3 regions of the Kitasatospora sp. NPDC058063 genome follow, and region 2 is predicted to be linked to each of the others. Evidence: riboswitches for the same ligand, from Rfam matches in the RefSeq annotation. Region 2 holds a riboswitch; each other region holds the start of a gene.
What was found. A riboswitch is a leader RNA that binds a small molecule or an ion and turns the genes downstream of it on or off. The one in region 2 is predicted to bind cobalamin.

Region 1 (7,026 bases), on a different contig from region 2:
GCTCGCCGACGAGTCCGACCTGCCCCGGCTGCGGGCGGTGCGGACCCGGCTGCGCGGGGTCTTCGAGGCCGCCGCGGAGGGGGACGAGATCCGCGGCGTCGACCTGCTGAACAGCCTGCTGATGGAGTACCCGGTCAGCCCGCTGGTCTCCGGGCACGACTACCTGGACGACGCCGGACGGCCGCGCTGGCACCTGCACCTGGCCGACAACTCCCCCACCGCCACCGCGCACTTCACCGCGGTCGCCTGCATGGGCCTGGCCGTCCACCTGACCGAGCTGGGCGCCGACCGGCTCGGCATCTGCCAGGCCGCGCCCTGCCGCAACGCCTACCTGGACACCTCGACCAACCGCTCCCGCCGCTACTGCTCGGACCGCTGCGCGACCCGCGCCAACGTGGCCGCCTACCGCGCCCGCAAGCGCCAGGAGGCGGAGGCGGCGGCCCGGGGCCACGCGTCCTAGACGTCCTCCACCCAGGCGCCGAGCCGGCGGGCGAGGCCCGGCACCCGGGCCAGCCGCGGGGTGAGCAGCAGCCGCTCCAGCCGGCGCCCCGGCGCCAGCCAGACCGGGCTCGGACGCAGCCGCAGCAGCACCCGGCCGAGCATCAGCTCGTCCGGCACGGCGCCGTAGCTGCGGCTGTCGCTGTCCACCGGGCGGTTGTCGGAGAGCAGCCACCAGCCCGTGGCCCGGCGCTCGGCGGCCCGCTTCACCACGAGCAGGTCCTGCTGGAAGGGGTGCCGGAAGACCACCACCGCGCCCGGCCGGATCGGCGCGCCGTAGCGGACCAGCAGCTGGTCGCCCTCGCGCAGGGTCGGGACCATCGACGGCCCCGCCACGTCGATCAGTCCGAACGGCAGCGCGCCGCCCCGGTCCGGCCCCCCGGCCCCGGCGCCCTGCGGTCGCGTGCTCCGCGCCACGACTCCTCCTCCTGCTCCGCCCGCCCCCAGTCTGCCGTACGGACCGTCACCGGTCCGATGTCCGGATTACCCCGGTTCCTGGTCCGTCTTTTGCCCTAGGCCCGCCGCCCGATCGCGAAACGGCGAGGCCGGAAGGGTAATCTCGGGCGCGGGAAGACGATCTAAGGAAGGACTCCCATGTTCTCTCGTCTGTTTGCACCTCGCGCCACCGCCCACGCCCACTGCGACCTGCCCTGCGGCGTGTACGACCCGGCTCAGGCCAAGCTGGAGGCCGAGTCGGTCAAGGCCACCCAGGAGAAGTACCAGGCCAACGAGGACCCGCACTTCCGCGCCCGCGCCATCATCATCAAGGAGCAGCGCGCCGAGGCCGTCAAGCACCACATCTCGGTGCTGTGGAGCGACTACTTCAAGGCCCCGCACTTCGAGAAGTACCCGCAGCTGCACCAGCTGATCAACGACACCCTGAAGGCCGCCTCGGCCGCCAAGGCGTCCACCGACCCGGCCACCGGCCAGGCCCTGCTGGACCTGATCGCCGAGGTCGACAAGATCTTCTGGGAGACCAAGCAGGCCTGAGCCTGACGCGTCGCCACCCGACCGCCCCCGTCCGCACCGCCGGACGGGGGCGGTCGCGCGTTCCCGGTCCCACCCAGGGCCGGTAAGGGTTGCCTGCCCTGAGTGGCTGTTATGCTGCCAGGGCGTCCGAGGGGGAAGTCCGGTGTGAATCCGGCGCTGACCCGCAACGGTGAGCACGGCCCGTACCAGCCCGTACGGCCCGCGCCAGCCCGATCGCCCCCGGCCGCTGAACTCCCGACAACTCGCCGCGGACTGCGAGGGGAACGGCGCCGCGGCACGCCTTCGGCCGGCGCCCGCCCCGGCGCACCCGCGGCCCGAGGCAAGGCGCACCCGTGGACCGTGCAGTCGTGGACCGTGCAGTCGGCCCGCCCACCCGTCGAATACCCGTCGTCCCGCTCGCCGCCGGCCTCGTCGCCGCCCTGCTGCTGTCGCTGCTCTGCGGGGTCGCCCTCGGCTCCTCCGGACTCGGCCTGCCCCGGGTGCTGCGGCTGCTGGGCGCCGGGCTGACGGGCGGACGGCTGGACGCGGGCGAGGCGGCCGCGTACGCGATCGTCTGGGAGATCCGGCTGCCGCGCACCGTGCTGGCCGCCGTCGTCGGCGCCGGACTCGCCGCCTGCGGGGTCGCCGTCCAGGCCCTGGTGCGCAACGCGCTGGCCGACCCCTTCGTGCTCGGCATCTCCTCCGGCGCGGCCGTCGGCGCCAACGCCGTCCTGCTCTTCGGCGCCTTCGCCTCGCTCGGGGTGTGGGCGATCTCCGCCTCCGCCTTCGGCTCCGCGCTGGCCGCCATGACGCTCGTCTACCTCGCCGCCCGCACCGCGTACGGACTCACCCCGCTGCGCCTGGTGCTCACCGGCACCGCCCTGTCCTACGGCTTCTCCGCCGCCACCACCCTGATGGTCTTCGCCGCCGACCGCGGCGAGGCCGCCCGGGGCGCCATGATGTGGCTGCTCGGCAGCCTCGGCGGCGCCACCTGGGGCAAGGTGCCGATCGCCGCCGTCACGGTGGTGGCCGGGCTCGCGTACCTGGCCTGCGCCGCCGGGCGGCTGGACGCGCTCGCCATGGGCGACGAGACCTCCGCCTCGCTCGGCGTGGACCCGGACCGGCTGCGCCGCGAGCTGTTCGTGGTGACGGCCGCCGTCACCGGCACCGTGGTCGCGGTCAGCGGGGCGATCGGCTTCGTCGGACTGCTGATGCCGCACCTGGCGCGGATGCTGGTCGGCGCCGGGCACCGCCGGGTGCTGGTGATCGCGCCGCTCGCCGGGGCACTGCTGCTGGTCTGGGTGGACATCGCCTCGCGCACCCTGCTGGCACCCGCCGAACTGCCCGTCGGTGTGTTCACCGCGGTGCTCGGCGTGCCCGCCTTCCTGCTGATGATGCGCCGCCGCGGCCAGGCCCTCGGAGGAACCCGGTGACCGACGTGACCACGGCGGCCGGCCCGGCCGACCCGACCGACCCGGCCGCGCCCACCCCGGCGCGGGCCCAGGACCTCGCCGTCGACGCCGTCTCGGTGGAGCTGGCCGGCACCCGGCTGGTCCACGAGGTGAACCTGGCGGCCGCCGCCGGGCAGGTGGTCGGGCTGGTCGGCCCGAACGGCAGCGGCAAGTCGACCCTGCTGCGCTGCGTCTACCGGGTGCTGAAGCCGGCCGGCGGCGTGGTCCGGCTGGCCGGCGACGACCTGCACGCCCTGAGCGCCCGCGACACGGCCCGCCGGGTGGCCGCGCTGACCCAGGAGCACTCCGCCGAGTTCGACTTCACCGTCGCCGAGGTGGTCGCCATGGGCCGGCTGCCGCACCGCCGCGGCTTCGGCTCCCCGGCCGACGGGGACGCGGAGCGCTGCGCCGGGGCACTGCGCAAGGTCCGGGCCGGGCACCTCGCCGAGCGCGGCTTCCTGAGCCTGTCCGGGGGCGAGAAGCAGCGGGTGCTGTTCGCCCGCGCGCTGGTCCAGGAACCGCGCCTGCTGGTGCTGGACGAACCCACCAACCACCTCGACATCGCCCACCAGTTGGAGGTGCTCGCGCTCGCCCGCGAGGCCGGCCCGACGGTGCTCACCGCGCTGCACGACCTCAACCTGGCGGCCGGCCACTGCGACCTGGTCTACGTGCTGCGGGCCGGGCGGATCGTCGCCTCCGGCCCGCCCCACGAGGTGCTCCGCCCCGCCCTGCTGGCCGAGGTGTTCGGCGTCCGCGCCACCCCGGTGCGGCACCCGGAGACCGGCGCCCTCCAGCTGCTGTTCGACCGGCTCGCCCCCTCCTCCTGACCCGTCCCGCCTGCCCAGAGGAACCACCTTGCGCACCAAGGCCGTTGCCACCGCCGCCCTGCTCGTCCTCGGACTCACCGCCTGCGGCGCCGAGATCGCCCCGAAGGAGGCCGCCACCGCCTCCGCCCACTACCCGGTGACGGTGGACAACTGCGGGCAGAAGCTCACCTTCGCGCAGAAGCCCGCCCGGGTGGTGACCAACGACGTCAACATCACCGAGCTGATGCTCTCCCTCGGCCTCGCCGACCGGATGGCCGGCTACGTGATGCCCGACGACAAGGGCCGGATCGACAAGGTGGCCTGGAAGGACGGCTACCAGCAGACCACCTGGCTCTCCAAGAAGGTGCTCACCAAGGAGATCGCCCTGGACGCCCGGGCCGACCTGGTCCTCGCCGGCTGGCACTACGGCTTCGACGAGGGCTCCGGCGTCACCCCGCAGGCGTTCAAGGCGCTCGGCGTCGACTCGTACGTGCTCAGCGAGTCCTGCCGCAGCGGCAAGGGCACCGAGCGCGGCGTGATGGACCCGCTGGAGGCCCTCTACACCGACCTGGCCAACCTCGGCGAGATCTTCGACGTCAAGGACCGCTCCGACAAACTGATCGCGGACTTCAAGGCGCAGATCGCCGCTGTCCCGCAGCCCGAGCGCCGCCCGTCCGTCTTCCTGTACGACAGCGGGCAGGACAAGCCGTACACCGCCGGGAAGTTCGCCGCCGCCAACGAGATCATCGCCAAGGCCGGCGGGAGCAACATCATGGGCGACCTCGCCGACACCTGGGTCACGGCCGGCTGGGAGGGCGTGGTGCAGCGCGACCCGGAGGTGATCGTGATCAACGACTACGCGACGCCCGGGGCCGAGGAGAAGCGGAAGTTCCTGAAGTCCTTCCCGCCGCTGGCCAACGTCTCCGCGGTCAGGAACGACCGGATCTTCGTCATGGACTACGTCGACCTGGTGGAGAGCCCGCGCAACCCGGCCGCGGTCGGCGCGCTGGCCGAGTACCTGCGCACCGTGCCGGCCCGCTGACGGCCCCGGTCCGCTCCTCCGGGGCGGTGGCCGCGGGCGTACGCTCAAGGTACGAGCCGACGGAACCCGACCGGAGGAGCGAGATCATGACCACGATGGCGGCCCCCGGCGCCTTCGACACCCGCGCCCTGCGCGAGGGCATCGAGCGCTGCGACGCCGAGACCCTCCTCGCGCTCTACGCGCAGGACGCCGAACTGCGCATGGTCGATCGCAGGACCCAGCCCAGCCACCCCCTGGTGATGCACGGCCGGGAGGAGATCGGCGCCATGCTGGACGACGTCTACGGCCGCGAGATGACCCACAAGCTGGAACAGGTGGTGGTCCAGGGCGACCACGCCGCCTTCCTGGAGTCCTGCCGGTACCCCGACGGCGTCCGGGTGCTGATGTCCTCGATGGCCGTGCTGCGGGACGGCCGGATCGTCGACCAGACCTCCGTCCAGGCCTGGGACGAGACGGGTCCCGAGCAGTAGGCTCACAGGCATGATCCGCACCGCCGTCGCCACCGACGTCCCCGTCATCCATGCCATGATCCGCGAACTCGCGGACTACGAGCAGGCCCTGCACGAGGCGAAGGCCACCGAGGAGCAGCTGCACGACGCCCTGTTCGGCGAGAACCCGGCCCTGTTCGGGCTGATCGCCGAGGACGACGCCACCGGCGAGCCGGTCGGCTTCGCGGTGTGGTTCCGCAACTTCTCGACCTGGCGCGGCACCCACGGGATCTACCTGGAGGACCTGTACGTCCGTCCGCAGGCACGCGGCGGCGGCCACGGCAAGGCGCTGCTGCTGGAGCTCGCCCGGATCGCCGTCGAGCGCGGCTACTCCCGGGTCGAGTGGTCGGTCCTGGACTGGAACCAGCCCTCGATCGACTTCTACAAGGCGATCGGCGCGGTGCCGATGGACGAGTGGACGGTCTACCGGCTCACCGGCGAGGCCCTGGCCGAAGCCGGGCGGCGCTGAACGGCCGTCCGGAGACCGGCGAAAGGGTCTGCCACCCTGCGTCGCAATGCCTTACCATGAGTAACTCCCGAACCGGGGTGCGGAAGGCAGAGCGATGGTGGATGCGTGACGCCGGGCCCCCAACGGGGGTAGCAAGCGGTAACAAGCGGGGTACCAAGAAAGCACAGCGCGCCACCCAGGAGGCAAGGGTGTCCCAGATCGACGGCGATCTCGGTGTTCAGGACTTCGTGGAGGTCCGGCTGCCCGCAGCGGGGGCCTACCTCTCCGTCCTGCGAACAGCGACGGCCGGGTTGGCGGCCCGGCTGGACTTCACGCTCGACGAGATCGAGGATCTGCGGATCGCGGTCGACGAGGCCTGCGCCATCCTGCTCCAGCAGGCGGTGCCCGGGTCCGTACTGTCCTGCGAGTTCCGGCTGGTCGGCGACTCGTTGAAGGTCACCGTCTCGGCCCCGACCACCGACGGCAAGGCCCCCGAGCGGGACACCTTCGCCTGGACGGTGCTCTCCGCCCTGGCCGGCGAGGTCGACTCCTCGGTCGGCGCGGACAAGACCGTGTCGATCAGCCTGAACAAGAAGCGCGGCGGGTCCCCCGTCCACTAGCCGGGCGCCGGACCGAACCGCACGACCGAGCAGCACCGAGCACCACCCGCGCAAGGGCCGTCCGCCGCTCCCCCGACCGGGGTTCCGACGGACGGCTCCCGGTACCGCCACCCACGCGGTACGACCAACGAGACGATTCCGGGGCCACCGGCCCCGGTGCTCCCGGAACGGAACGGGGGAATGGCCGTGAGTGATCTGGACCGTACCGGCCTCGCGACGGCGGGACCCGCCGTACCGACCCAGGCGAGCGTTCCCGGCCTCGCCGCCAACGACGAAGCGCACCCGAAGGACGCCCAGCGGATGAGCCACCCCACCGAGCCGACGTCCGAGCCGACGCCTGCCTCCGTGCCCCCGCCGGACCCGGCGGGCGAGACGGACCCGGCGGTCGAGGCCGAGCCGCACAGCGCCGTGCCCGCCCAGGGCTCGCACCGCACCGGCGCCCCGGACCGGGAGGCCGCCCGCGCGCTGTTCGTCCGGCTGTCCGCACTGCCCGAGGGCTCCCCGGAGCGGGTCGAGCTGCGCAACCAGCTGGTGCGGATGCACATCCCGCTGGTCGAGCACCTGGCCCGGCGCTTCCGCAACCGGGGCGAGCCGCTGGACGACCTGACCCAGGTCGCCACCATCGGCCTGATCAAGTCCGTGGACCGCTTCGACCACGAGCGCGGGGTCGAGTTCTCCACCTACGCGACGCCGACCATCGTCGG
Region 2 (7,026 bases):
CAGCAGCGCACCCGGCAGGTGGGCGGACAGCGCCCCGGTGGCCGCGGCGAGGGGCAGTCCGGCGGCGGCGAACAGGGCGCCGGTGCGCCAGCGGACCCGGCCCGCCCGGGCGTGGGCGATCAGGCCGGTCAGCGAGGTCGCGGCGACGATCACCAGGCTGGCGGTCGTGGCCAGTGCGGGGCTGAAGCCCAGCAGGTAGACCAGGGCGGGGACGGCGAGCATGCTGCCGCCGCCGCCCAGCCCGCCCAGGGCGAGACCGACCACCGCACCGGCGGCGAGTGCCAGGAGCAGCGTGGTCATATCACGTGCCCGGCGCTTCCGTCGGGCGTGGTGACCGGGAGCCCGGACAGGGCCCAGGCGTTCATGCCGCCGGCCACGTTCAGCACCTCGACGCCGCGCTGGGCGAGCAGCTCCGCGGCGCGCTGGGAGCGGTGGCCGGAGCGGCAGATCGCCAGCACGGTCCGGCCGGCCGCCGCGGGCGGCAGCGGGACACCGGCGACCAGGCCGATCAGCGGCTGGTGCAGCGCGCCGGGGGCGTGCCCGGCGGTGAACTCGGCGGCCTCCCGGACGTCGAGCAGCACGGCGGCGCCGGTGCGGGCGAGTTCGTGGGCCTCGGTGGGGGTGGTCCGCCCGGGGGTGCGGTGTCCGCGGGCGCGGTCTTCGTGGGCGCGGTCTTCGTGGGCGCGGTCTTCGTGGGGAGCGGCCCCGTGGGCGTGCGGCAGCAAAGGCATGCGGTGTCTCCAGTGGTGCAGACCGGACCGCAGTGGTCCGGCGGGTCGGGGGCGGCGCGGGCGTCCGTACGGGCCCGATGGCCCGGTACGGCGGCGTGGCCGGTGCGTCCTCGGCCCCGCCCGTATCGGCTCGGCGGCGGTGGCCGACCCCCTCGATGGCTTCACCATAGTACCCCCGGGGGTATTATCGAAATCGTTCGGACATACCCCCGCCCGTATCGGCTCCCGAAGCCGTATGCTCGGAAATATACCGAGGGGGGTATCACGATGGCGCTGTGGCGCCCAGGAATCCGGCTTCGCCAACCAGGAGAAGGCCAAGGCCCGACCCGGAGGAGACAACCCCGTGATCTTCAGCCAGTACTACCTCGACTGCCTCTCCCAGGCCTCCTACCTGATCGCCGACGAACGCACCGGCCAGGCCGTGATCGTCGACCCCCGCCGGGACGTCGACGAGTACCTCGCCGACGCCATGGCGCGTGGCCTGACCGTCGTCGGCGTCATCAACACCCACTTCCACGCCGACTTCCTGGCCGGCCACCTCGAACTCGCCGCCCGCACCGGCGCCTGGATCGGCTACGGCCACCGCGCCGAGACCGAGTACCCGATTCGCAAGCTCACCGACGGCGAACGGATCGAACTCGGCGACGTCACCGTCCAGGTCCTCGAAACCCCCGGCCACACGCCCGAGTCGATCAGCATCCTGGTCTTCGAGCAGCCCGACGACACCGTCCCGTACGGTGTGCTCACCGGCGACGCGCTGTTCATCGGCGATGTCGGCCGCCCCGACCTGCTCGCCTCGGCCGGCGTCACCGCCGAGGAACTCGGCGCGATGCTCTACGACAGCGTCCACCACAAGCTGATGGGCCTGCCCGACGAGACCCTCGTCTTCCCCGCCCACGGTGCCGGCTCGGCCTGCGGCAAGAACCTCTCCGCCGACCGCCAGTCCACCATCGGGGCGCAGCGACTGACCAACTACGCCTGCCGGCCCATGGACCAGGACACCTTCGTCCGCATCGTCACCGCCGGCCAGTCCACCGCCCCCGCCTACTTCGGCCACGACGCCGCCCTCAACCGGCAGGACCGCCCGCTGCTGGATCCCACGAACGCAGCCCGCCCCCTGTGCCCCGAAGGCTTCAAGGAGGCCCGTTCCGCAGGCGCCGTCGTCCTCGACGCCCGCAGCCCCCAGGAGTTCGGCGCGGGACACATCCGCGGCGCCATCAACGTCCCCGTCGACGGCCGCTTCGCCGAACAGGCCGGCACCGTCCTCACCCCCGACAGCAGCATCGCGATCATCGCCCCGCAGGACCGCGAGGGCGAGGTCATCACCCGCCTCGCCCGCATCGGCTTCGACCACATCGCCGGCTACCTGCGCAACCCCGGCAACGCCCTGCCCGCCCTCGCCGACGAGGTCACCCCCGCCGGCCGCCTCACCGCCGACCGGCTCCGCACCGCCCTCGCCGACGAGCAGCCCCCCACCGTCCTGGACGTGCGCACCTGCGGCGAGCGCGAAACCGGCTCCATCGAAGAATCCCTGCACATCCCCCTGACCGAACTCCCCGGCCGCCTCGACGAGATCCCCACCGACCGCCCCCTCGTCGTCCACTGCGCCAGCGGCCACCGCTCCTCCATCGCCGCCAGCCTGCTGCGCCACCACGGCCACACCGAGGTCTCCGACCTCCTCGGCGGCTACGCCGCCTGGCACACCCTCACCCACCCCGCCCAGGTCTGAACCCAGCTGCCCCGGGCCACCCCCGTCGGGGTCCCGGAGTGCTCCCGAAGCCGCGCCCGCCACGGGACTTCAGGACACGATCCCGGTCCTGGAGTCCGGCGAGCGTCGCGACCGTGCTGGTGCCGATGGTCCGGCCCGGGGAAGTGCCGGCATCCCCCTCGTCGCACGTCTGCTTCAGCAGCGAGCATCGGGTGTTGCGGGCTGCCGGCTCGGACGAGCTGTTGCAGTAGATCGGGATGGCACTCGCCCAGGCCCCGTTTGCAGGCCGGTCTGCTTCGGGTCCTGGGCGCCAGGCTCCGGAACGAGGCCGGGGAGAGCTCGGCGTGGCGAGATCCCGATGGTGCGACGCGAGCACGAATCCCTGGACTTACTAGGACGTCCAACTATATGGTCGATGACAGGTCCGCGGTGTCAGGGAAGCCGGTGTGAGTCCGGCACGGTCCCGCCACTGTGACCGGGGAGTCCGTCCTCGCAGATGACGGCCACTGGCAGCCAGCCGGGAAGGCCTGAGGGCGTGCGGTGATCCGGGAGTCAGGATACCGGCCGCGGGTGATCCGTGTTTTCCACGAGGATGGAGACGACACGCATGACTCCGGGCTGCTCCCGTTCCGCTGCTCCTGGCTGTCCTGTGCCGACGGCTGTCGGAGCCCACCTGCTCTGACGGTACGTCATGCCACCGCCACCGTGACGTTGCGGGGCCGCATCACCGTGCGCCCGACCGTCGGCGGCGGCCTCCATTCCTCCTCTCCCCACCCCTGTCGAGAGAAGGAACCGATGGTCCGAGAACTGACCCACTTCATCGCCGGAAAGCCCACTGTCGGCACCTCCGGTCGCTTCGGCGACGTGTACGACCCCAACACCGGCCGGGTGCAGGCCCGGGTGCCCCTGGCGAGCCGCGCCGAGGTCGAGGCGGTGATCGCCGACGCCGCGCAGGCCCAGCCCGCGTGGGCCGCCTGGAACCCGCAGCGGCGGGCCCGCGTCCTGCTGCGCTTCCTCCAGCTGGTCGAGCAGGAGAAGGAGGAACTGGCCCGGCTGCTCTCCGCCGAGCACGGCAAGACCGTGGCCGACGCCCACGGCGACCTCCAACGCGGGCTGGAGGTCGTGGAGTTCGCCGCCGGGATCCCGCACCTGCTGAAGGGCGAGTTCAGCGACAACGCGGGCACCGGCATCGACGTCTACTCGATGCGCCAGCCGCTCGGCGTGGTCGCGGGCATCACGCCGTTCAACTTCCCGGCGATGATCCCGCTCTGGAAGGCCGCGCCTGCGCTGGCCTGCGGAAACGCCTTCGTGCTCAAGCCCTCGGAGCGCGATCCCTCGGTGCCGCTGCGGCTGGCCGAGCTGTTCCTGGAGGCCGGGCTGCCGCCGGGCGTGCTCAACGTGGTCAACGGCGGCAAGGAGGCCGTGGACACCCTGCTGGAGGACCCGCGGGTGCAGGCCCTCGGCTTCGTCGGCTCCACACCGGTCGCCCAGTACGTGTACGCCACCGCCGCCGCGCACGGGAAGCGGGCGCAGTGCTTCGGCGGCGCCAAGAACCACATGATCGTGATGCCGGACGCCGACCTCGACCAGGCGGCCGACGCGCTGGTCGGCGCCGGGTACGGATCGGCCGGCGAGCGGTGCATGGCGATCTCGGTGGCCGTCCCGGTGGGGGAGGAGACCGCGGACGCCCTGGTGGCGAAGCTGGTCGAGCGGATCGGCGCGCTCAAGGTCGGACGCTCGGACGACCCGGCGGCGGACTTCGGCCCGCTGGTGGGCCGTGACGCGCTGGACCGGGTCCGCGGCTACCTGGACCTCGGGGTCGAGGAGGGCGCCGAACTCGTCGTGGACGGACGGGACTTCCGCCTGGAGGGGCACGAGGACGGCTACTTCCTGGGCGCCACCCTCTTCGACCGGGTCACGCCCGGCATGCGGATCTACCGGGAGGAGATCTTCGGCCCGGTGCTGACCGTGGTGCGTGCCGCCGACTACGAGGAGGCGCTGCGGCTGCCCAGTGAGCACGAGTTCGGCAACGGCGTGGCCATCTACACCCGGGACGGCGACACCGCCCGGGACTTCGCCCGCCGGGTGAACACCGGCATGGTCGGGGTCAACGTGCCGATCCCGGTGCCGATCGCGTACCACACCTTCGGCGGCTGGAAGCGCTCCGGCTTCGGGGACCTCAACCAGCACGGGCCGGACGCGATCCGCTTCTACACCCGCACCCGCACCGTCACCTCGCGCTGGCCCTCCGGGGTCAAGGAGGGCGCGAGCTTCACCATGCCGACGATGGGATGAGCGCGATGCACGACCTCACCGAGGACCAGCGCGCCATCGCCCGGACCACCCGGGCCTTCGCCGAGGAGTACCTCGCGCCGCACGCCGTGGAGTGGGACCAGGCCAAGCACTTCCCGGTGGACGTGCTGCGCAAGGCAGCCGACCTGGGTCTGGCCGGTGTGTACGTCCGGGAGGGCGCGGGCGGCTCCGAACTCTCCCGGCTGGACGGCGTGGTGGCCTTCGAGGCACTCGCCACCGGCTGCCCGTCCATCGCCGCCTACCTGTCCATCCACAACATGGTCGCCTGGATGCTCGACCGCTACGGCACGCACGCGCAGCGCGCTCGCTGGCTGTCCGCGCTCTGCACGGCCGAGCACCTGGGCAGCTACTGCCTGACCGAGCCCGGTGCCGGCTCCGACGCGGCCGCGATCGCCACCCGGGCCGTGCGCGACGGCGACCACTGGGTGCTGGACGGCGTCAAGCAGTTCATCTCCGGCGCGGGAGCCTCGCAGGTGTACGTGGTGCTGGCCCGGACCGGTGCCCCCGGGCCGGACGGGATCTCCGCGTTCGTCGTCGAGCGCGACGACCCGGGGGTCGCCTTCGGGCCCGACGAGAAGAAGATGGGCTGGAACGCCCAGCCGACCCGCCAGGTACTGCTGGACGGGGTCCGGTTGCCCGCCGACCGCCTCCTCGGCGCGGAGGGCGAGGGCTTCCGGATCGCGATGAACGGGCTGAACGGCGGCCGGCTCGGCATCGCCGCCTGCTCCCTGGGCGGCGCACAACACGCGCTGGAGCGGGCCACCCGCCACCTGGCGGATCGCGAGGCGTTCGGCGCCAGGCTGCTGCACGCCCAGGCCCTGCAGTTCCGACTCGCCGACATGGCCACGGAGTTGGAGGCCGCCCGGGCGCTGCTGTGGAGAGCCGCCGCGGCGCTGGACCGGGGCGACCCCCGGGCGCCGCAGTTGTGCGCCATGGCCAAGCGCTACGCCACCGACACCGGCTTCGAGGTGGCCAACCAGGCCCTCCAACTGCACGGTGGCTACGGCTACCTGGCCGAGTTCGGCATCGAGAAGATCGTCCGCGACCTGCGGGTGCACCAGATCCTGGAAGGGACCAACGAGATCATGCGCGTCATCGTCGCCCGCGGCCTGACCGGAGCCGCGTGATGGCCGGGACCGACCTCGACGAGGTCATCCTCCAGCGCGAGGGACGGGCCGGACTGATCGTCCTCAACCGCCCCGCTGCGCTGAACGCCCTCACCCACGGCATGGTGCGGACGATCTCCGAAGCCCTGGACGCCTGGGAGGGCGACGACCGGGTCGACACCGTCGTCGTCACGGGCGCCGGCGAGCGGGCCTTCTGCGCGGGCGGCGACATCGTCGCCATCCACCGCGCCGCCACCGGCGGCGATCCGGGCGCCGTCGAGGAGTTCTGGCGAGACGAGTACCGCCTCAACGCCCGGATCGCCCGCTACCCCAAGCCCTACGTCGCGCTCATGAGCGGCATCGTGATGGGCGGCGGGGTCGGCGTCTCCGCCCACGGCAGCGTCCGGATCGTCACCGAGAGCACGCGCGTCGCCCTCCCGGAGGCCGGCATCGGCTTCGTCCCCGACGTCGGCGGCACCTACCTGCTCGCCCTCGCCCCCGGGGAGCTCGGCACCCACCTCGCCCTCACCGCGGGTTCCGTCGGTGCCGCCGACGCCCTGCTGTGCGGGCTCGCCGACCACTTCGTCCCCGCTGAACGACTGCCCGCCCTGCTGGACGACCTGGCCGAACTGCCCGTCCACGACGCCCTCGAACGGAACGTCGAGCCCGCGCCGACCGGTGCGCTGGCCGACCGACGCGGGTGGATCGACAGCTGCTACGCGGCCGGAACCGTGGAGGAGATCCTGGACCGGCTGCGGGAGAGCGGCGAACCCGAGGCGAAGAAGGCCGTCGACCGGATCGCCGCCAACTCCCCGACCGCCGTGAAGGCGACGCTCGCCGCGCTGCGCCGGGCCCGGGCACTCGGCCCGCTGGAGGCCGTCCTCGACCAGGAGTACCGCACCTCCTGCGCGGCGCTCGCCACGCCGGACCTCGCCGAGGGCATCCGGGCCCAGGTGATCGACAAGGACCGTTCGCCACGATGGCGTCCGGCGACGCTGAGCGCCGTCGAACCCGCCACCGTGGCCCGCTACTTCGCCCCGCTCGGCGAGCGCGAACTCGGCCTTGCCACCACAACCCCCCTGGAGCGCTGGTGACCCTCACCATCGGATTCATCGGACTGGGCAACATGGGCGGCCCGATGGCCGCCAACCTCGTCGAGGCCGGACAT
Region 3 (7,026 bases), on a different contig from region 2:
TCGCCGGTGCGGACGGTGAGGCCGTGCCGGGGGAGGCCGGCCGGGTCGCCGCCGTCGGCGAGCCAGCAGGCCACGGCGGAGCCGAGCAGCAGCGGGTCGACGGCGGGGTCGGGGCAGGTCCAGTCCGGTTCGGCGCGGGCCTCCAGCAGCAGGCCGGTGCGCAGTCGGAGCAGGTGGCGGGCCGGGCCGAGGGCGGCCACCGCGACGGCGAGGCCGGGGAGTTCGGCGGCGGAGTCGGCGAGCCAGCGGGCGGCGGGGAGTTCGGCGTGCACCTCGGTGCGGGCCAGGACCTCGGCGGTGTAGCGCAGGGCGTCGCCCGGGTGCTCGTCGGTGAGGGCGTGGAAGCCGCGCGGAGCGTGGTCGTGCGGGTCGAAGGGGTAGCGCCGCAGGCCGACCTCGGTGCCCTCGCTCCGGCCCTCGACGTCGTACGCGGTGGGCCGGTCGACGGTGCCGGGGCACGGGGCCGGCCTGGGGTAGGGCGGCAGGGCCGGTTCGTCCCCGGGCTCGTCCAGCCCGGCCAGGAAGGAGTGCAGCAGCGGGCGCAGCAGCCGGGCGGATTCGCCGCGGTGGGCGAGCGAGCGGTCGGTGATCGCGCTCAGGTCGGCCGGGTCCCGGGCGAGGGCCTGTTCGACCTGGGCGGCGAGGTCCCCGTCCGGGTCGAGGACGGGCGCTGCCTGGCCGAAGGCGTAGCCGGGGGAGCGGGGGTCGAGTTCGGCGGCGCCGGTGGCGACGAGCAGGGTGCGGTGGTTCAGGGCGGCGCCGTAGACGGTGACCGAGCCGTGGTCGCCGATCACGCAGTCGGCGGCGACGAGCGCGGCCTGCCAGCCCTGGTGGGGCGGGATCAGGCGCAGGCCCATCCGGCGGGCGTCGTCGAGCAGCGCCTCGGGGTCGTGGCGGCTCCACACGTTGGGGTGCAGGACGACGGCCACCGTGTACTCGTCGGCGGGGAGCCGGCGGACCAGCCGCCGGGGGAGGTCCGGGCGGCGGCCGAACAAGGAGTGCTCGCTCCAGGTGGAGCTGACGACGACGAGCCGTCGGCCGCCGGTGGCACCGAGCGCGGCGCGGTAGCCGTCGCGGGAGCGCCGGCTGCCGAGCATCCGGTCGAAGCAGGGGTCGCCGACCACCCGGGCGACGTCCAGCGCCTCGGGGCAGGAGACCCGCAGCCGGTCCAGCTGCTCGGGGTGGGAGAGGCCGAGGACGTCCACGAATACCCGTCCGCGGTGGGTGAGTTCGTTGCGGGAAAGGCCCGCGGCGGTGACCGTGTCGCCGGTGGACTCGGTGACCAGCCGGTTGTAGCCGACGCCGTGCGGGAGGACGACGAGGCGGGCGTCCAGCCGGTGCATGGAGGAGTGGACGGCGCAGGCGACGGCCAGGTCGAAGCGGCGGCTGACGGCGTCCTCCCAGTCCAGCACGGTGAAGCCGGGCAGGCCGTGCAGGTACTCGTCCAGGGCGCGGTCGGCGAAGGCGGAGCCGGGGTTGACGGTGAAGTACCGCTCGATGCCGTCCGGGTTCAGCAGGGTCAGGACGTCCAGGACCCGGGTGGCCGAGGTGAGGGTGCGGGCGACCGCCAGCACGCGGGCCCTGACCGGTCGGGTGTTCCACCGGTCGGCGGGCCAGGCGTGGGGGCGGGACGGCACGTCATGATCGTACTCATCCGCTCCGGCCGCGGCGCGGTTCCGGGGCCGGGCCGGTGGGTCAGCCCGTGGCCGCGGTGGGCTCGTGGTGTTCGCCGGCGGCGCACTCGTCGAGGAGGGGGCGCATGGCCTCGTCCACGAGCTGGTAGCGCACCACGCGTCCGTCCCGGTCGCCGGTGACCACGCCGGCCGTGCGGAGCAGCCGCAGGGCCTGGGAGACGGCGGGGTCGCGCATGCCGGTGGCGACCGCGAGGTCGGTGACGGCGAGCGGCCCGGCCCGGTGGAGGGCGAGCAGCAGGGCGAGCCGGCCGGGGTCGGCGAGCAGGGAGAACCGCTCGGCCCAGGACCGGACGTGGGCCGGGTCGCCGATCGCGGCGATGGCCTCGCAGACCCGGTGCCCGTCGATGGTGCGGTGGCCCGCGCGGTCGGCCGGTACGAGATGCATGCGGACATTCTCGCAGGCGGCGGTCTGTGATCCTGGACACCTGCGCAGGTGCGCAACCTTGCACGGGTCGGGGCGTGGCCCCTACGGTGTTCCCCGCCGTGGTGCTCGGGAAGACCGGTGACGGACCCTCAGGGGTCCCAGCCCGGAGCGGCCCTCGCCACTGTGATCGGGTCGTTCCTCCGTCCGCGGAGGAACGTCGTCCGTACCCATGGAGCCACTGGGCGCCTCGCGCGCTTGGGAAGGCGGGTACGGGCGTCCCGTCAGCCAGGAGACCGGCCACGGCATCTCACGAGGTTTTCCACGAGGTGCTGGAGCGTGATCCGCAGATGACCCTGCCCGAAACCGTTGCCGCCGGGGCCGAACCGGCCCCCTCCGCGCTGCCCAGCTTCCAGTGGCGGCGCGAGGACACCGTCCGTACCGCCGGGCTGATGGCGGTGATCGTGGCCATGCACGTGGTGGCCTTCGGCACGCTGATCTTCCTGGTCGCACCCGAGAAGTACGCGGTCGGTACCCAGGTCTTCGGGGTGGGCCTGGGTATCACCGCGTACACCCTCGGGATGCGGCACGCCTTCGACGCCGACCACATCGCGGTGATCGACAACACCACCCGCAAGCTGATGGCGGACGGCAAGCGCCCGGTCTCGGTGGGCTTCTGGTTCGCCCTCGGGCACTCCTCGATGGTGGTGGTGATGGCCGCCCTGGTGGCGGGCGGCGCGCAGCTGGCGAACACCCTGATGGACGACGAGTCGACCACCCACAAGTGGCTCGGCGTGATCGGGACGACCACCTCCGGCGTGTTCCTCTACCTGATCGGCGCGCTCAACCTGGCGGCGCTGCTCGGCATCCTCAGGGTGTTCCGCTCGATGCGGGCCGGAAAGTTCGACGAGAAGGAGCTGGAGGCGCACCTCGACTCGCGCGGCTTCATGGCCCGGGTGCTGAACCGGGCGACCCGTTCGATCACCCGGCCCGGGCAGATGTTCCCGGTGGGCATGGTGCTGGGGCTGGGCTTCGACACCGCGACCGAGGTCACCCTGATGGTGATGGCCGGCTCGGGCGCCGCCTCCGGGCTGCCCTGGTACGCGATCGTCTGCCTGCCGCTGCTGTTCGCGGCCGGGATGAGCCTGTTCGACACCCTGGACGGGACGTTCATGAACTTCGCGTACCAGTGGGCCTTCGCCAACCCGGTGCGGAAGGTGTACTACAACCTGACCATCACCGGTCTGTCGATCGCGGTGGCCTTCGTCATCGGCACCATCGAGCTGGTCGGGGTGCTGCACGAGAAGCTCGATCTGACCGACCCGGTCACCGGCTTCATCGCCGACATCTCGCTGGACAACGTCGGCTACGCCATCGCCGGGCTGTTCGTGGTCGTCTGGGCGATCGCGATCGGGTACTGGAAGCTCGCCGGGGTCGAGAAGCGCTGGACACCCGAGGGCTCCTGAGCCGCCCGGCCGCGAGCAGCGGCCTGCCCGCGCACGCCGGAACGGCGCCTCCCCGCGGTGGGGAGGCGCCGTTCGCGTTCCGGGGGCCGGGTGCGCCCCGGGTCGGCGCTCCTCGCGGAAGTCGACGTGCCGGCCGGCGACCGGGTCGCACTCGCACAGGACCGGCAGTGACAGATTCGTGACGGAGCGTAGCGGTCGGTCGGGTCCGAGGGGCCGCCGGGGGGTGCGGGGCCCCTCGGCGGCACGCTGCGTGGGCGGCGGGCGGCGGGCGGCGGGGCGTGGGTCCGAGGGGACGGTGCCGCGGTCGCGCAGGGGGGCGTGCAAGGGGTATTGGGGGTTCTGCCGGGGGTGCTCGGCGGGCGCTTCGGGCCGGGGGTTCGTAGGCTCGACGCATGGCGGATGCGTACGCGGGGCGGCGGGAGCGGGTGAGGGAGCACTGCAGTGCGGCCGGGGCCGATGCGGCGCTGATCACCCGCGCGGCGAACGTGCGGTACCTGACGGGCTGCGCGCCCTGCGGGGCGAGCCTGCTGCTGACCAGGGAGCGGGCGCTGCTCGCGCTGCCGGACGACCTGCCGCCGGACGACACCGGGGAGCACCTGATCGCCCCGGACGTCACCCGGCTCCCGGTGGCGGCCGGGGCGGACTCCGCGCTGGCCGTCGCGGCCGTCGCCGCGCGGTCCGGGGTGTCGGGACTGGCGGTGGAGGAGCACGACCTGACCGTCACCCGGCACCGGGCGGTGGGCGGCCTGAGCGAAGGGGCCCGGCTGGTGGACCTCGGCCAGACGGTCGAGCGGCTGCGGGTGATCAAGGACGAGCACGAGATCGCCGACCTGCGGATCGCCGCCGAGATTGCCGACCAGGCGCTGGGCGAGCTGCTGGAGTCGATCCTGGTCGGCCGCACCGAGCGGCACCTGGCGATGGAGCTGGAGCGCCGGATGATCGACCACGGCGCCGACCGGGCCGCCTTCCCGGTCTCGGTCGGCACCGGCAGCCACTCCGGCCAGGCCGCCCACCAGCCCACCGACCGCCGGGTGGAGGAGGGGGACTTCCTGACCGTGGTGATGGGCGCCCAGTACCGCGGCTACGGCGTCTCCACCGCCCGCACCTTCGTGATCGGCGCGGCCCCCGCGCCCTGGCAGGTGGAGCTGCACCGGCTGGTCTTCCGGGCCCAGCGAGCCGGGCGGGAGGCGCTCGGACCGGGCGTGGAGCAGTGCGTGCCCGACCGGGCCGCCCGGCAGGTCCTGGAGGCGGCCGGCCACACCGAGGCCTCCCCGCACCCGGTGGGCCACGGCGTCGGGCTGGAGATCCGGGAGGCGCCGCGCCTCGGTCCGTCGGACATGGGTAAACTGGACAGCCGCGTGCCGGTCACCGTCGGTCCGGGGGTCCACCTCCCGGGCAGGGGCGGCGTCCGGATCGAGGACACGCTCGTCGTGCGCCCCCTCGAAGAGGGCGGGCCCGAGCTGCTCACCATCACCACCAAGGAGCTCCTCGCCCTGTGACCGCGGCCCCCCGGGGCCGTGGGAGGCAGGACGCAATCCCTTGGTTCCTTGACAGCTATACAGGAGTTAGTGCGCCCGTGGCTTCCACGAACGATCTCAAGAACGGCATGGTCCTCAAGCTGGAGGGCGGCAAGCTCTGGTCCGTCGTCGAGTTCCAGCACGTCAAGCCCGGCAAGGGCCCGGCCTTCGTGCGTACCAAGCTCAAGGAGGTCCTGACCGGCAAGGTCGTCGACAAGACCTTCAACGCGGGCACCAAGGTCGAGACCGCCAACGTCGACAAGCGCGGCATGCAGTTCTCGTACAAGGACGGCGAGAACTTCGTGTTCATGGACATGGACACCTACGACCAGCTGACCATCGAGCCGTCGGTCGTCGGCGACGCCGCCAAGTACCTGCTGGAGGGCTTCGAGGCCCTCGTCGCGCAGAACGAGGGCTCGGTCCTCTACATCGAGCTCCCGGCCGCGGTCGAGCTGACCATCGCCGAGACCGAGCCGGGCGTCCAGGGCGACCGCTCCACCGGTGGCACCAAGCCGGCCACCCTGGAGACCGGCGCCGAGATCCAGGTGCCGCTCTTCGTCACCAAGGGTGAGAAGGTCAAGGTCGACACCCGCGACGGCAGCTACCTCGGCCGGGTGAAGTAAGTCCGTGTCGGCCGCACGCAGCAAGGCCCGCACCAGGGCCTTCCAGATCCTCTTCGAGGCCGACCACCGCGGGGTCGACCCGCAGCAGGTCCTCGCCGACTGGGTGGCCCGCGCCCGCGAGCCCAGGCCCGACGAGGGCACCCCGCAGGTCGGTGAGTACACCATGGAGCTCATCGAGGGGTACGTCCAGCACGCTCGTCGCATCGACGACCTGATCGAGCAGTACTCCGTCGGCTGGTCGCTCGACCGGATGCCGATCGTGGACCGCAACGTCCTGCGGCTCGGTGCCTACGAGCTGATCTGGGAGGACGGCGTCCCGGACGCCGTCGTCCTGGACGAGGCCGTCGAGATCGCCAAGGAGTTCTCCACGGACGACTCCCCGGCCTTCGTCAACGGCATGCTCGCCCGCTTCCTGGAGCTGAAGCCGAGCATCCGCCGGTAGACGGGTGGACCTCGCGGACGGCCGTCGGACCCGAACAGGTGTCCGGCGGCCGTTCCGCGTTTCACCCGGTCGGCGTAGGGTGGGGACCTACTTGTCAGTAACTTGACGTCCGGAACCACGCGTGAAGGGCAGGTCCCCCCAGATGACCACCGCGATCCGCAGCGAGTTCGACCAGGGCATCGCCCTGACCAGGCACCCCGAGGAAGCCGGCCGCTACGACGCCGAGCTCGGCGCCGGCTGGCAGATCGGCGGCGGGGTGAACGGCGGACTGCTGCTCGCGGTGGCCGGACACGCGCTGTCGCTGGAGCACGGCACCCACCCGGACCCGGTGTCGATCAGTGGTTACTACCTGTCCGCCTCCACCCCCGGCCCGGCCACCGTCCGCACCGAGGTGCTGCGCACCGGCCGCGGCCTGTCCACCGGCACCGCCTCGCTCAGCCAGGACGGCGTCGAGCGGCTGCGGGTGGTGGCCAGCCACGGCGACCTCGCCACCGCCGACGGCGAGGTGCGCACCAGCGCGCGGCCGCCGCAGCTGCCGCCGCCGGACGAGTGCATCGGCGTCGAGCACGCGCCCAAGGAGCTGATCGCCCAGGCCGCCCTGCTGGAGCGGTTCGACCTGCGGCTGGACCCGGCCACCATCGGCTGGGCGCTCGGGCAGCCCTCCGGCAACGGGCGGATCCAGGGCTGGTTCCGGCTCGCCGACGGCCGCGAGCCCGACCCGCTGCTGCTCCTGCTGGTCGCCGACGCGCTGCCGCCGGTCACCTTCGACCTCGGCATGCCGGGCTGGGCGCCCACCATCGAGCTGACCGTCCACCTGCGCGCCAGGCCCGTGCCCGGCTGGCTGCGGGTCACCCACGCGACCCGCAACCTGGCCGGCGGCTACTTCGAGGAGGACGCGGAGGTCTGGGACGAGTCCGGCCGCC

Region 1: it holds a riboswitch for cobalamin, as region 2 does, so the genes downstream of both, ACFVUY_RS14400 (FecCD family ABC transporter permease) here and ACFVUY_RS22730 (CoA-acylating methylmalonate-semialdehyde dehydrogenase) in region 2, are expected to answer to the same signal.
Region 3: it holds a riboswitch for cobalamin, as region 2 does, so the genes downstream of both, ACFVUY_RS20540 (HoxN/HupN/NixA family nickel/cobalt transporter) here and ACFVUY_RS22730 (CoA-acylating methylmalonate-semialdehyde dehydrogenase) in region 2, are expected to answer to the same signal.

What each region holds. Positions count from the first base shown of each region.
Region 1 is NZ_JBHVSD010000007.1:176,768-183,793, reverse strand. It holds gene ACFVUY_RS14415 (CGNR zinc finger domain-containing protein) at 1-460, shown strand, start outside; gene sodX (nickel-type superoxide dismutase maturation protease) at 457-819, opposite strand; gene sodN (superoxide dismutase, Ni) at 1,093-1,488, shown strand; cobalamin riboswitch at 1,578-1,728, shown strand; gene ACFVUY_RS14400 (FecCD family ABC transporter permease) at 1,836-2,900, shown strand; gene ACFVUY_RS14395 (ABC transporter ATP-binding protein) at 2,996-3,745, shown strand; gene ACFVUY_RS14390 (ABC transporter substrate-binding protein) at 3,774-4,766, shown strand; gene ACFVUY_RS14385 (nuclear transport factor 2 family protein) at 4,853-5,236, shown strand; gene ACFVUY_RS14380 (GNAT family N-acetyltransferase) at 5,247-5,723, shown strand; gene ACFVUY_RS14375 (anti-sigma regulatory factor) at 5,912-6,322, shown strand; gene ACFVUY_RS14370 (SigB/SigF/SigG family RNA polymerase sigma factor) at 6,503-7,026, shown strand, end outside.
Region 2 is NZ_JBHVSD010000012.1:233,604-240,629, forward strand. It holds gene ACFVUY_RS22715 (sulfite exporter TauE/SafE family protein) at 1-300, opposite strand, end outside; gene ACFVUY_RS22720 (rhodanese-like domain-containing protein) at 297-731, opposite strand; gene ACFVUY_RS22725 (rhodanese-like domain-containing protein) at 1,075-2,460, shown strand; cobalamin riboswitch at 2,832-3,023, shown strand; gene ACFVUY_RS22730 (CoA-acylating methylmalonate-semialdehyde dehydrogenase) at 3,235-4,734, shown strand; gene ACFVUY_RS22735 (acyl-CoA dehydrogenase family protein) at 4,731-5,879, shown strand; gene ACFVUY_RS22740 (enoyl-CoA hydratase/isomerase family protein) at 5,879-6,952, shown strand; gene mmsB (3-hydroxyisobutyrate dehydrogenase) at 6,949-7,026, shown strand, end outside.
Region 3 is NZ_JBHVSD010000011.1:65,228-72,253, forward strand. It holds gene ACFVUY_RS20530 (hypothetical protein) at 1-1,637, opposite strand, end outside; gene ACFVUY_RS20535 (metalloregulator ArsR/SmtB family transcription factor) at 1,696-2,079, opposite strand; cobalamin riboswitch at 2,162-2,375, shown strand; gene ACFVUY_RS20540 (HoxN/HupN/NixA family nickel/cobalt transporter) at 2,406-3,521, shown strand; gene ACFVUY_RS20545 (M24 family metallopeptidase) at 3,914-5,020, shown strand; gene efp (elongation factor P) at 5,098-5,661, shown strand; gene nusB (transcription antitermination factor NusB) at 5,666-6,103, shown strand; gene ACFVUY_RS20560 (thioesterase family protein) at 6,246-7,026, shown strand, end outside.